2 regions of the Bradyrhizobium sp. 172 genome follow, and region 1 is predicted to be linked to the other one. Evidence: predicted binding sites of a transcription regulator. Region 1 holds the regulator's gene; the other holds the start of a gene.
The links. Region 1 encodes LexA, which represses DNA repair genes until DNA is damaged. Its sites were predicted from a motif close to TGTTCNNNNTGTGTTCNG; they were not measured.
Positions count from the first base shown of each region.

Region 1 (7,233 bases):
CAGGAAGTCGTAGGCCGTATGCAGGGCCTTGTCGTCTTTCGCTTCCGGTGGGACATAGGACTGCGACCCGGTCTGCTCGGTGCCGTCGGCTGCCTGGAGATGACCGCGCATCTGGGACTCCGCCATGGTGTCCATCCGGCCCTTCAGCTCGGGCGGCACGTCTTGGAGGATCTCGATGTCGGGCGCGATGCCCTGGGCCTGGATCGAGCGGCCCGAGGGCGTGTAGTAGCGCGCCGTGGTCAGCGCCAGCGCGCCGTTGCCGGTGCCGAGCGGAATGATGGTCTGCACCGAGCCCTTGCCGAACGAGCGCGTGCCGATCAGCGTCGCGCGCTTGTGGTCATGCAGCGCGCCGGCCACGATTTCCGAGGCTGAGGCGGAGCCGCCGTTGACGAGAACCACCAGCGGCTTGCCCTTGGTGAGGTCGCCACCATGGGCGGTAAAGCGCTGGGTCTCTTCCGGATTGCGGCCGCGGGTCGAGACGACCTCGCCACGCTGCAGGAACGCGCTCGACACCGACACGGCCTGGTCGAGCAATCCGCCCGGATTGTTGCGCAGGTCCATCACGTAGCCTACCAGCTTCTCCGGCGGAACCTCCTTGGTGATCGATGCGATCGCCTTCTTCAGGCCATCGGTGGTCTGCTCGTTGAACGAGGTGACGCGGATATAGCCGATATCCCCGTTCTCGACGTGGAAGCGCACGGGACGCACATGGATGATCTCGCGCTTGATCGCGACGTCGAGCGGGGCGTCGGCGCCCTTGCGCACGATCGTGAGCTTGGTCTGGGTCTCGACCGGCCCCTTCATCTTGTTGACGGCCTGCTCGAGCGTCATGCCCTGCACGGCATCGCCGTCGATCTTGCTGATGAGGTCGCCCGACATGATGCCGGCCTTGGATGCCGGCGTGTCGTCGATCGGCGAGACGACCTTGACCAGCCCCTCCTCCATCGTGACCTCGATGCCGAGCCCGCCGAACTCGCCGGAGGTGGTCTCCTGCATCTCGGTCCAGGCCTTGTCGTTCATGTAGCGCGAGTGCGGATCGAGCGAGGTCACCATGCCGGTGATCGCGCCTTCGATCAGCTTGGCATTGTCAGGCTTCTCGACATAGCTCGCCTTCACCCGCTCGAACACTTCGCCGAACAGATTGAGCTTGGAATAGGCGTCATCCGCGCTCGCTGCCGCCCGTGCCGCCCATACGCCGCCGTGCGGACTGGCTACCAAAAGGGTCAGACACGCTCCGGTGAGCGCGCCCAGTGGAAACAGCAGGGTTTTCCGCATGGATAGGCTGGCCTTTTTGCTTCGCGGTTCGGTGGGGCTGGGAGCCGCCATGCAAATGGCGATCCAGCCTGCTTCTCACAATACCATTCTGGTTTCTTCAAGGCCGGGATGCCACGCCGGCGGGTACACCGTAAAAATCGGTTGGTCCGGACCCAAACTTTCGGCAACGTTGCAGGACCGGTTCGTGCGCCGCGGGGGTCGGCCGGCCGGCCCGCGCCTCGCAGCCATGCCATTTTAGGATGGTTTTGGCGCCCCGGACGGGTTAGGCGATCAGGGAAGGCTTCAAATTCTCGGGAGGATAACAATGAACGAAGCACCCCGCATCCAACCGGAAAGGAACGTCGAGCTCGGCGCTAGCACCGAGCCGTTCCAGAATCTGCATGAATTCATCCGGAAAGCCCGCGCCAACCTCAACCAGAATGCATGGGACTATATCGTCGGCGCGGCCGAGACCGAGACCACGATGCGTCGCAACCGCATGGCGCTGGACGAGATCGCTTTCCGCCCGCGCGTGCTGCGCGATGTTCGCAAGGTTACAGGTTCGGTCGAACAGTTCGGCCGCAAGATGCGCCTGCCCGTGGTCCTCGCCCCGGTCGGCGCGCTCGAGATCTTCGATCCGGATGGTGCGGCGAGCGTGGCACGCGCCTGCGGCACTTTCGGTGCGGCGCACATGCTCAGTTCGGTGTCCGAGCCCGGCCTAGAAAAGACCGCCGAAGCTGCGTCCGACGCGCTGCGGCTCTACCAGCTCTATGTGCGCGGCGATGACGCCTTCGTCGCCGACGTCGTCAGCCGGGCCGAGAAGAACGCCTACGCCGCCTTCTGCCTGACCGTCGACACCGCCCACTACAGCCGCCGCGAACGTGACATCGCCAAGCGCTACGTTCGCGAGAGCCGCTTGCGCGCCACCGGGGGCGATTACCAGAAGGGTCTGGAGTGGCGGACGGTGAAGATGATCAAGGACAAGTTCAAGATCCCGCTGATCCTCAAGGGCATCGCGACGCCAGAGGACGCGCTGATCGCGATCGATCACGGCGTCGAATGGATCTACGTCTCCAACCATGGCGGCCGTCAGCTCGATCACGGTCGCGGCGCCATGCACGTGCTGCCCGAGATCGTCGACGCCGTGAACGGCCGCGCCAAGATCATGGTCGATGGCGGTGTCTGTCGCGGCACCGACATCGTCAAGGCGATCGCGGCGGGCGCCGACCTCGTCGGCATCGGCCGGCTGCAATGCTGGGCGCTGGCGGCGGCCGGCGAAGCCGGCGTGGCGCGCATGCTGGAACTGCTCGAGGACGAAGTGCTGCGCTGCCTCGGCCTCTTGGGTGCGACCTCGTTCGCCGAGGTCAACAAATCCTGCCTGCACCAGGCGACCGCAACCAACGCGCCGAGTGTGTTCAGCGCGTTTCCGCTGTTCGACCACGAGCCGTATCGATACTGAGTGAAAGGACGCAGGTGACATCGCTCTCTCCCGGCAGCGCGGATGCGCTCCTGTTCGATCTCGGCCGCGTCGTGCTCGATATCGATTTCTCCAAGGCGATCGCCTGCTGGGCGGGACATGCCGGCTGCAAGCCCGAAGCCATCGTCGCGCGCTATGTGCGGGACAGCGAAGCCTATCGGTTGCACGAGATGGGGAAGATCAGCGATGAGGACTATTTCGCCTCATTGCGAGCCTCGCTCGGAATCGGCATTTCGGATGCGCAGTTCCTGGAAGGCTGGAACGCGATTTTCGCCGGCGAAATGCCTGACATCGCCGAGCTGCTGCCGCGCGCAGCGAAACAGATGCCGCTCTATGCTTTCTCCAACACCAACCGGCCGCACGTGGACCATTTCTCGAGGGAATATGCCGACCTCCTCGGCCATTTCCGCGAGCTGTATTTGTCGTCCAGCATCGGCCTGCGCAAACCGGATGCGGAGGCCTTCGACCACGTCGTTGCGGCGATCGGCGTGCCCGCCGGGCGCATCGTGTTCTTCGACGATCTTGCCGAAAACATCGAGGGAGCGCGCGCGCGCGGCTTGACGGCGGTGCATGTGACCTCGCCGCGTGACGTCGGGAACGCATTGAAGGCATTGGGCATTTGACGACGGTCCGTTGTCGCGAAACCCACGACGGCACGGCCCGACGGACCAATTTTGAAAAATTGAGGAACCGGATCACTTTGTACATTTTTATACAGAGTTCCGGGAACGGAATACCGCCTTCCGGACTCTTAGAGTCCGTTGGGACTTCTACGGACGGATGCATCATCGTGCTGGGCAAAACCTACCTCACCAAGCAGGCCTCTCTTCTTCTTGAATTCGCGAGGACAACTTCAGATTCGGACCTTTCCGCCAAGCTTGTGAGCAAGGCCGCCGACCTGAAATCCCAAGCCGACCCGCTGCCCGACAAGGATCAGGGATCCAAGGCGCCCGACGTAACTCCCGGGCAGGCAGGGAGCTGATCGATTCAGGCCATGGCGCGTTCTCGCCTTGCCATGATTTTCGTCGCTTCCATGACCACTCTCCTGCCGATCTGTGACCTCCTTCGGATCATGCCGCGACGCGCTTGATCCTGCCTTCCGGAACAATGTGAAGGGGCGGGATGACTGTGCCTGCTCAGCCGCTTTTGCCTCTGCGCCTGCGCTCGGCTAGAAGACGTGCGGAACATTCGCCCGAACGTGCCGAGCAGGAGTTTTCGCCGTGGCCTTGATGCCGGTTTCTGACGCGCTTGCCGCGGTGCTGGCGGGTGCAGAGCCGCTGCCGGAAGAAATGATTTCCCTCGACGAGGCCTACCATCGCGTGCTCGCGCGTGACGTCGTGGCGCGGCGCACGCAGCCGCCGCAAGCGATGTCGGCGATGGACGGCTACGCGGTGCGCGCGGCCGACGCCGCGACGATCGATTCGGAGCTCACCGTCATCGGCGAAGTCGCAGCGGGCCGACCGTTCGAGGGGACGGTCGGAGCCGGCGAGGCCGTGCGGATCTTCACCGGCGGCGTCATTCCCTTTGGCGCGGACGCCGTCGTGATCCAGGAGGACACGGTCGCCGCCGGCAAGCGCATCACGATCAAGGAAGCCGCGATCGCCGGCCGGCACATCCGCCCCGCCGGCGTCGATTTCCGCGAGGGCGACGTGCTCCTGCGCAAGGGAAGCCGTCTGACCGAGCGAGACCTCGCGCTCGCCGCCGGGATGAATCATCCGCACCTTGCCGTTGTCAGGCGTCCGAAGGTCGCGATTCTCGCCACCGGCGACGAGCTGGTGATGCCGGGCACCACGCCCGGCCACGGCCAGATCGTCTATTCCAACGGCTACGCCCTGCACGCGCTCGCCCGCAGCGAGGGCGCCGAGACCATCGACCTCGGTATTGCCGCCGACACGCTCGAGGCCACCACCGCCGGCATCCGCCGCGCCCGCGAGAGCGGCGCCGACGTCCTGATCACGACCGGCGGCGCATCGGTCGGCGACCACGATCTGGTCCAGCAGGCACTGCGGGACGAAGGCATCGCGATGGCGTTCTGGAAGATCGCGATGCGGCCAGGCAAGCCGATGATGCACGGGCGACTCGGCGCAATGGGTGTGATCGGCCTGCCGGGCAATCCCGTATCGTCCTACGTGTGCGCTTTCCTGTTCATGGTGCCGCTGATTCGCGCCCTGTCGGGCCGTTCAGTGATTCACCATCGCCGTGAACGCGCCGTGCTCGGCCGCGACGTCGGCGCCAACGACCAGCGCGAGGACTATCTGCGCGCGCATCTTGAGGAGCGTGACGATGGCACACGCGTCGTTGTTCCCGTCAATCATCAGGACTCTTCGCTGCTTGCGAATCTCGCTGCAGCACAGGTACTTCTCGTCCGCGCACCATTCGCGCCGAAGGCCGAAGCCGGCACGGCTTGCGAAGTGTTGCGGCTCCCCGTCTGAGCGCCCCCGCAACGCGCGTTCCGCGCACTTTGCTCTGTTCACGGTAAATTAAGCAGTTGCGGAACATGTATCGAACATATAGTGTCTGTTCATGATTTGTTTCGAGCATGCAGCGGCTTATGGCCGAATTCAGCGTCTCGGAATCGGACGACATCAACCGGGGGACTTTGGTCGAGATGTTAACGCGCAAACAATACGAGCTTCTGCGGTTCATCAGTGAACGTCTGAAGGAAAGCGGCGTGCCGCCCTCCTTCGACGAGATGAAGGATGCGCTCGATCTGCGCTCGAAGTCGGGCATCCATCGCCTGATCACGGCGCTCGAGGAGCGTGGCTTCATCCGACGCCTGCCCAACCGCGCCCGTGCGATTGAAGTCATCAAGCTGCCGGAGCTCCAGGCAGCCGCTGGCAGCCGCCGCGGCTTCACGCCGAGCGTCATCGAGGGCAATCTCGGCAAGGTGCGTGCGAGCGCGAGCCTGCCCGCTGACGAGGGCGAACGTCCCGTCGCGGTGCCGGTGATGGGCCGCATCGCGGCCGGCACGCCGATCGAGGCGTTGCAGACCCGCAGCCATACTATCAGCGTACCGCCTGACATGCTCGGCTCGGGCGAGCATTACGCGCTGGAAGTGCGCGGCGACTCGATGGTCGAAGCCGGCATTCTCGACGGCGACATGGCCCTGATCCAGCGCAACGAGAGCGCCGATACCGGCGACATCGTGGTGGCGCTGATCGACGACGAGGAAGCGACGCTGAAGCGCTTCCGCCGTCGCGGCGCCTCGATCGCGCTCGAGCCCGCCAACGCGGCCTATGAGGTCCGCATCCTGCCGCCCAACCGGGTGAAGATTCAGGGCAAGCTGATCGGGCTTTACCGGAAGTACTGATACCGGGAGTCCTTTCTATCGGCAGTACTTCATATCGGAAGCACTTCATGCCGGAGGTGCTTGGCGCCTCGCGCGCTTCCGATCGGCATCGCCGGTCAGAGATTGGAGCGGATCATCGTCCGCTCCGGCTGGATAGCCTTTCTGGTTCTGCACAGACTATCCGGCCCCTCCTCCAACGCTGGCTCCTCGCCACGCCGACGAAGCAGCACCGCTTCAAGCAGCACCGCTTCGCGGCTCGGTTGTTCGAGGAAACAGCGACCAGCGGTCAAGTTCGGCCGTTGCAGCCAAGTTGGCAATGTTCGCGTACGCGCCTCCCGAATGCATCGCGGCGAGCTTTGTTCCTATTGAATTCGGGAAAGATAATGTGATCGCGGCTTGCGGAAGCCAGCCGCAGATTTGCCCACAACCAAGCACAGCGTTCGTGCTTCCACTCTGATAGAGGCCTGCGCCTCGATAAGAGACGCGGGTTGCTATCCCAGCATGAGGAGCACCCGATGTGTGACTACAGCCTACATGCCGTCGCGTCGCGCCCCGCCGAAGTCGGCGAGACGATCGTCACGACAAGCTTCCGCGGCACCTCGACGCGCGGCTTCGCCTCTGCAGCCGATCCGTCCGTCGCCGTCTGCCTGCTGCCGGGGACGGAGCTCGCCTTCGCCGACGACGTCCGCTACGACAATCGCTGGATCTGGACGCGCACCATCAATTCCCGCGTCGGCAAGTTCGGCAAGATCGATCCGCACGTTCCCGACCGCCATCATGATGCGATCGAATTCCCCGACGGCAAATACGTGCTGGTGACGCAGCTCGTCGAAGGCCAGCGCGCGACGGTGCTGCAACTGCCGGTGACTCAGTCGGTCACCGAGCGCGAGCACAAGGCGCAGATCACCGCCGACAGGCAGCCGACCGTCACGCACCTGCCGATCGGCTGACAGAGCCGCCCTCCGGCTACGAGGTCGGAGGTCAGGATTGAATCGCCATCGCCGGCCGTGGCCGGCGAGATGGTGTGGTTTGCGCCCCGCGAATCCGAACGGACGCACCGAACCACTGCGTTGCTCCGCACCATCAGATCAATCGTCGGCTTGCAGGTCGGTGTCCGCCGGCGTTGCGTCCTTGATGCGAGGCGCGGTCGACTTTGGCGCGAGGCTGCCGTCGAAATCACCCTCGCCGGCGCCGGCCGGCAACCAGGGGCGGC
Region 1 is NZ_CP064701.1:3,787,564-3,794,796, reverse strand. Features, by position in the region: gene IVB07_RS18315 (S41 family peptidase) at 1-1,275, opposite strand, end outside; gene IVB07_RS18310 (alpha-hydroxy acid oxidase) at 1,580-2,713, shown strand; gene IVB07_RS18305 (HAD family phosphatase) at 2,728-3,354, shown strand; gene IVB07_RS18300 (hypothetical protein) at 3,522-3,713, shown strand; gene glp (gephyrin-like molybdotransferase Glp) at 3,952-5,163, shown strand; gene lexA (transcriptional repressor LexA) at 5,340-6,041, shown strand; gene IVB07_RS18285 (hypothetical protein) at 6,536-6,970, shown strand; partial or broken gene IVB07_RS18280 (ComEC/Rec2 family competence protein) at 7,109-7,233, opposite strand, start outside.

Region 2 (7,233 bases), 1.7 Mb from region 1:
CTCGCGCCGCACGACCGTGAATTCCGGCCGGGGTCAGAACACTGGCCGCGGACTGCCTTCCTCCAACTTGCAAGCATGGATATCTCGAATGCGACGATTGACGATCTTGGCGTCGGCCGCGGCAGCCGCACTGGCCGCAGGTTCGACCGCGCTAGCCTTCACCCCCAGCCCTCACCCCGGCATGTCCGACGGCCTCACCGAAGTCAGCGGCGGCTGCGGACCCGGCTGGCACCTGACGGCCAACGGCCTGTGCCGGCGGACCATCGTGCCCTACGCCCATCCACCCTATGCCTATGCGGCGCCTCCCTATCCTGGGGCCTGTTGGTGGACCAGCACGCCATTCGGCGTGCGGAGGGTCTGCGCATGGTGAGACCTGTACAGCTACGGGAGCTGCGACGCGCGATCGCGGCCATCATCGCCGCGTTGGTCGCGATATCGTCCGCGGGCGCCGCGTCCGCCCAGCAACCGCGACAGGAGATACGCCAAGCGTGCACCGCGGACATGCGCGCGCTGTGCTCCGGCATCATGCCGGGAGGCGGCCGCGTCAAGCAGTGCATGATCGAGCATTTCAACCAGCTGTCGGATGGCTGCAAGAGCGCGCTGAAGCAGGCGCAGGCGTCGAAGCCATAGGGCGTGCCTCGCGGGAGTGCGCGTGGGGCTCGCAGACGCGATAAGTGCCGCGAGCCCTGCGGTGTCGCACGATATACAGGCGAGGCCGGCAACCCCATGTTTGCCGACGACCGGCAGCTGTGGTCTGGTCGACCAACGGAACACTTCGGGGATTCGCTGCTGATGGCGCAGGACGCTCACACCGCAACATCATGGCCGCTGTTTCGCTCACTCGCGTCCTATTCGCTGCCGGGCGATTTGATGGCCGGCCTGACGCTCGCGGCAATCGCGATCCCAGAGCAGATGGCCACGGCGCGGCTCGGCGGCTTCGCGCCGCAGATCGGCTTCTTCGCCTTCATGGCGGGATCGCTCGGCTTTGCGATGCTCGGCGGAAACCGCTTCCTGTCCTGCGGCGCCGATTCCACGATCACGCCGATCTTCGCCGGCGGGCTGGCGGCGCTGGCCGCCGCCGGCTCGCCTGAGTATCAGGGCCTCGCGATCGCGCTGGCACTGATGGTCGGCGCAATGATGCTGGCCGGCGGCGCCTTCCGCCTCGGCGGCATCGCCAATCTCTTGTCCGTGCCCGTCATGGTCGGTTTCCTCGCCGGCATCTCCGTCCACATCATCGTGTCGCAATTACCGGGCGTGCTGGGCCTGGACTCGCCGAACGGGCCGACGCTCGATCGCATCGGTGTGCTCGCAAGCGAGCTCGGCCGCACCAATCCCTTCACGCTATGCATCGGCTTCGGTGTGCTGGCCGTGGTCTTCGTCGCCGAGAAGATCAGCGCAAAAATTCCGGGCGCGCTGATCGGGCTCGTCGCCGCGACCCTGGCCACGATCGCGCTCGGCCTCGAGAGCAAGGGCGTCAATGTCGTAGGCCTCGTGCCGGGGACGCTGCCGCGGCCGACCTTCCCCGAGCTTGCACCGGAGCAATGGGTCCGCCTCGTGCCGCTCGCCTTTGTCATCACGGTCGTGGTGATGGTGCAGACCGCGGCGACGACGCGCTCATTCCCGTCCGATCCCGACAAGCCGGCCGATGTCGATCGCGATTTTCTCGGCGCGGGCGTAGGCTGCGTACTGTCGGGCCTGTTCGGCGCGTTTCCGGTCAACGCCAGCCCGCCGCGGACGGGCATTGTCGCCGAGACCGGCGGACAATCGCAGCTCGCGGGTCTCGCCGCCGCTGCGATCGTGCTGGCGCTGCTCGCGTTTGGAACGGGATTGCTGCAGCACGTTCCAGACGCAGCCCTCGGCGGCATCCTGCTGTTCGTCGCGCTGCGCATCATCCGCGTGAAGCAGATCGTCACGATCTATCGCCAATCCCCCAGCGAATTCCTGCTGATCGCCGCCACCGCCGCGCTGATCATCGTGCTGCCGATCCAGCAAGGCGCGTTCCTCGGCATCGTGCTGTCGCTGCTGCACGGCATCTGGAGCACGACGCGCGCGCGGCTGGTCGAGTTCGAGCGCGTGCCGGGCACCACGATCTGGTGGCCGGCACATCCGCACATCGCCGGCGAGCGCATCGCCGGCGTCGCCGTGCTCGGGCTGCAGGCGCCGCTGTCCTTCCTCAACGCGCCCGGCTTTCGCAGCGACGTGATCAAGGTGCTCGGCACGATGCCGCCACAGCTGCTGGTGCTGGAGGCGAGCGGCATGGTCGAGATCGACTTCACCGCCGCGCAGATCCTGCTGGACGTGTTCAGGGCGTGCAGCGAACAGGGCGTCACCGTCGCGCTGGCCCGGCTGGAATCAGTGCGCGCGCAGGACGCGTTCGAGCGGTTTAGATTGTTCGACGCCCTGCCGAGAGAGCGTGTCTTCCACAGCGTCGACGAGGCCGTGCGGAAGTTGGCGCGATAACTGGGCTCACTGCGCCAATGGCGGGTGATCGCGCTGGATCGTTTCGCGGATCCAGCTGGCATGGATCGCGCGAAACAGGATTTGCGCCGTCTTGAGGTCGTTCGCCTTCATGCAGAGATCGACGATGCGACGGACTGCGTCGTCGCGCATCAGTCCATCCGAGATCTTCATCGCGATTTCCATCGCGACTTTCGCCGCGCGCTCGTAGCGCTCGCTGTCGCGCTTGTCGCTGCGCGCGCTACCTGCCGCGCTCGCCGCAGCGGCGTCACAGATCGCACGGATGCGCTCGGCGGCCTCGATGTCGCCGAGCGGCCGTTCGATCGCTTCGTCCCAGACGTCCTGACGCGTCTTGCGCGCGAACCACTGCATTGCCTGCTCCGTGGTGAGGGAGCGAGCATAAACGGCGGCCACGCCGCGCGCTACGCCTCCGGTACGATCTTCCCGGGATTGAAGATGTTCTGCGGATCGAGCGCCTTTTTCAGCGCCCGCATCGCGTCGATCGCCTCGGGGCCGAGCTCCGCCTTGAGGTATTTCTGCTTGCCCTGACCGATGCCGTGCTCGCCGGTGCAGGTGCCGTCCATCGCCTGCGCGCGCTCGACCAGCCGATGCATGAACTCCTCGCCGCGCGCCATCTCGTCGGCATCGTTGGTGTCGCAGACCAGCGAGCAGTGGAAATTGCCGTCGCCGACATGGCCGACGATCGGCGACAACAGGTTGAGGCGCTTGAGATCTTCCTCGGTCTCGCCGACGCATTCGGCAAGCCGCGAGATCGGCACGCAGACGTCGGTCGCGACCACCCCGATGCTGTCGCCGGGCCGCAGCGCTTTCACCGACCAATAGGCGTCGTGCCGCGCCTGCCACAGCTTTGTGCGATCCTCCGGCTTGGTGGTCCAGGAGAAGTCGCCGCCGCCGCAATCCCTGGCGATCTCGCCGAAGGCCTTGGACTGTTCGGCGACCTCGATCTCGCTGCCGTGGAATTCCATCAGCAGCAGCGGCGTTTCGGGCAGGGTCAACTTCGAATAGGCGTTGCAGGCCCGCACCTGCGCGGCGTTGAGCAGCTCGATGCGCGCCACGGGAATGCCGGTCTGGATCGCCAGGATCACGGCCTGACACGCCCCGTGCACGGTCTCGAACGACACCGCTCCGGCCGCGATCGTATCGGGGATGCCGCGCAGGCGGATGGTCAGCTCCGAGATGATGCCGAGCGTGCCCTCGGCGCCGACGAACAGATGCGTCAGGTCGTAGCCGGCGGATGATTTCTTCGCACGCGTGCCGGTCGTGATGATCTCGCCGTCGCCGCGGACCACTTTCAGCGCCAGCACACTGTCGCGCATGGTGCCGTAGCGCACCGCATTGGTGCCGGAAGCGCGGGTCGAGGCCATGCCACCGAGGGAAGCGTCCGCGCCGGGGTCGATCGGGAAGAACAGGCCCTGGTCGCGCAGATGCTCGTTGAGCGCCTTGCGGGTCACCCCGGGCTGGATCACGCAGTCGAGGTCCTCGGCATGCACCGCGAGCACCTTGTTCATGTCGCGCAGGTCGATGCAAATTCCGCCGGCGGGTGCGTTGACCTGGCCCTCGAGCGAGGTGCCGGTGCCGAAGGCGATGACAGGCACGCCGTTTTTCGCGCAGATCCGCACCACGTCCTGGATGTCGGCAGTCTCCTGCGCCATCACCACGCCGTCCGGCGGCTGGTTCACGATCCATGTGGTGGTATGGCCGTGCTGCTCGCGGACGGCTTGCGAGGTGATGAGGCGGTTGCCGAACCGCGCGGCAAGTTGCTCCAGCGCGCTCGCGAGGGCTTTCGGCGCCGGCCGCGGCGGATTATTGGTGATGGTCGTACCCACGGACGTTCCTCCCGACGAGACGAACCGTGGCAAAGGACATCTCACCGGTCAAGTCAAGCGACCGGACGCATAGCTGGGGAAGGACACATGCCGGAGACTGCTGCCACAACGATCGAGGGCGTGCCGTTCCGCTCGTCAATCATGCAGATCGAGCCGCAATGGATCGACTACAACGGCCACCTCAACATGGCCTATTACAACGTGATGTTCGACCGCGCGATCGACCAGATGTGGCTGACGCTCGGGATCGGACCGGGCTACATGAAGGAGCGCGGCGGCTCGACCTTCACCGCCGAATGCCACGTGCGGTATTTGCGCGAAATCCACCTCGACGATCTCGTGCAGGTCTCGGTCTGGCTGCTGGAAGCCGACGACAAGCGGCTGCACACCTTCCAGGAGCTGCGGCACGCGACCGAAGGATGGCTGTCCGCCACATCGGAAAACATGTCGCTTCACATCGACATGGGCTCACGAAAGGTGGCGGCTTTTCCCCCAGACATCCGTGAGCGCATCGCAGCGGTGGTCAAGGCCCACAGCGCCGTCCCGCGGCCCGAGGGCATCGGCCGGAACGTGGCGATGCCCTCGAAGCGGTAAGCGCGCTAAACCCTGTTACGACCCCGTGCCAGTCCGACAACGGCCGAGACCAGGAACAACACGACTGCGATGAAGAAGATGATCTTGGCGATTTCGATCGACGCGCCGGCGAGGCCGCCAAAGCCCAGGATACCGGCGATCAGGGCGATAACCAGAAACGTAACTACCCAGCTAAGCATGATCCGAACCTCTGTTTCGATGTCTGTCTGCGATCGGCGCGGCTGACGCGCCTCACTTGCAGAACCAATGGCCAACTCGGAACAATGGTTCCGGGCCGCTGAAGCCGGAAATTCGCCTGACCGACAGGAACAAATTGGCTTTCGGCGCACGTGGAAAACCCCTGTCCGCGGCCCCATATAGGGACCAATCCCTGTTAAGAAGGCTCCCCTTTCACCACCCCGCGGTGCCAACGTGGGGCAAATGATTCGCATGACCGAGCCGAGCAAGATCACGTCCCAGAGCGTCCCCGACCACCAGCCCGCAGCCGGCGGCATCGCCGCGCGTGCGCGCGCCTCGGTAGGCCCGCAATACCTGTCCGGGCTCAATCCGGAGCAGCGCGAGGCTGTGGAGACGCTGGACGGGCCGGTTCTGGTGCTGGCCGGCGCCGGCACCGGCAAGACCCGCGTGCTGACCACGCGCATCGCCCACATCCTGAGCCAGGGCCGCGCCCGCCCATCCGAAATCCTGTCGGTGACCTTCACCAACAAGGCCGCGCGCGAAATGAAACATCGGCTCGGTCAGATGCTCGGCCATGCCGTCGAAGGCATGCCGTGGCTCGGCACCTTCCACTCCATCGGCGGGCGCATCCTGCGCACCCACGCCGAGCTGGCGCAGCTCAAGTCGAACTTCACCGTGCTCGACGTCGACGATCAGGTCCGACTGCTCAAGCAGCTTCTGCAAGCCGACAATATCGACGACAAGCGCTGGCCGGCGCGCATGCTGGCCGGGCTGATCGACGGCTGGAAGAACCGCGGCCTGACGCCGTCGCAGGTGCCGTCGGGCGAAGCCGCCGTGTTCGCCAACGGCAAGGGCGGCAAGCTCTATGCGAGCTACCAGGAGCGGCTGAAGATCCTGAACGCCGCCGATTTCGGCGATCTGCTGCTCGAGGACATCCGCATCTTCCGCGAGCACCCGGATATCCTGCGGCAGTACCAGCAGCGCTTCAAATTCATCCTGGTCGATGAGTATCAAGACACCAACGTCGCTCAATATCTGTGGCTGCGGCTGCTGTCCCAAGCGCCGACTTCTTTTGCCTCTCCCCGCGTGCGGGGAGAGGTCGGATCGCCCGGCAGCGCAATTGCGCGCCCGAGCGATCCGGGTGAGGGGGACTCTCAGCAAGCTGAGCTCGTGGAGGCAGCCCCTCATCCTGACCTTCTCAGCGTGAGCGAAGCTCGTCGCGACCCCGCAAGCGGGGAGAAGGAGCAGACGCGCCACGTCAAAAACATCTGCTGCGTCGGCGACGACGACCAGTCGATCTATGGCTGGCGCGGCGCGGAGGTCGACAACATCCTGCGCTTCGACCATGATTTCCCCGGCGCCAAGGTCATCCGCCTCGAGCGCAACTACCGCTCGACGGGCCACATCCTCGCCGCCGCCTCGCACCTGATCGCCCACAACGAGGGCCGGCTCGGCAAGACGCTGCGCACCGAGGACCAGGACGGCGAGAAGGTCACGGTAACAGGCTCTTGGGATTCGGAAGAGGAAGCCCGCGGCATCGGCGAGGAGATCGAGCAGATCCAGCGCCAGGGCGACAAGCTCAACGAGATCGCGATTCTGGTGCGCGCTTCCTACCAGATGCGCGAGTTCGAGGACCGCTTCGTCACGCTCGGCCTGCCCTATCGCGTCATCGGCGGCCCGCGCTTCTACGAGCGCGCCGAGATCCGCGATGCACTGGCTTATCTCCGCGTCATCAATTCACCGGCCGACGATCTCGCCTTCGAGCGCATCGTCAACACGCCCAAGCGCGGCCTGGGCGATGCCACCGTGCAGATGCTGCACGATCACGCCCGCAAGCGCCGCATCCCGCTGTTCGAGGCGGCGCGCGCGGTGGTCGAGACCGATGAGCTGAAGCCGAAGGCGCGCGGCTCCTTGCGCGACGTCGTCGCCCAGTTCGACCGCTGGCGCGCCCAGCGCGAGGTCACCTCGCACACCGAGCTCGCCGAGATCGTGCTCGACGAGAGCGGCTACACCGAGATGTGGCAGAAGGACCGTTCGGCGGACGCCGCGGGTCGGCTCGAAAACCTCAAGGAGCTGGTGCGCTCGATGGAGGAGTTCGAGAACCTGCAAGGGTTTTTGGAGCACATCTCACTGGTGATGGACCGCGACAGCGGCGCCG
Region 2 is NZ_CP064701.1:2,108,582-2,115,814, reverse strand. Features, by position in the region: gene IVB07_RS10040 (hypothetical protein) at 89-370, shown strand; gene IVB07_RS10035 (hypothetical protein) at 364-630, shown strand; gene IVB07_RS10030 (SulP family inorganic anion transporter) at 793-2,460, shown strand; gene IVB07_RS10025 (hypothetical protein) at 2,467-2,829, opposite strand; gene IVB07_RS10020 (FAD-linked oxidase C-terminal domain-containing protein) at 2,880-4,304, opposite strand; gene IVB07_RS10015 (thioesterase family protein) at 4,392-4,898, shown strand; gene IVB07_RS10010 (DUF1328 domain-containing protein) at 4,904-5,077, opposite strand; gene IVB07_RS10005 (UvrD-helicase domain-containing protein) at 5,319-7,233, shown strand, end outside.
Region 2: the regulator LexA is predicted to act here: its motif matches at 5,137-5,154, upstream of IVB07_RS10005 (UvrD-helicase domain-containing protein).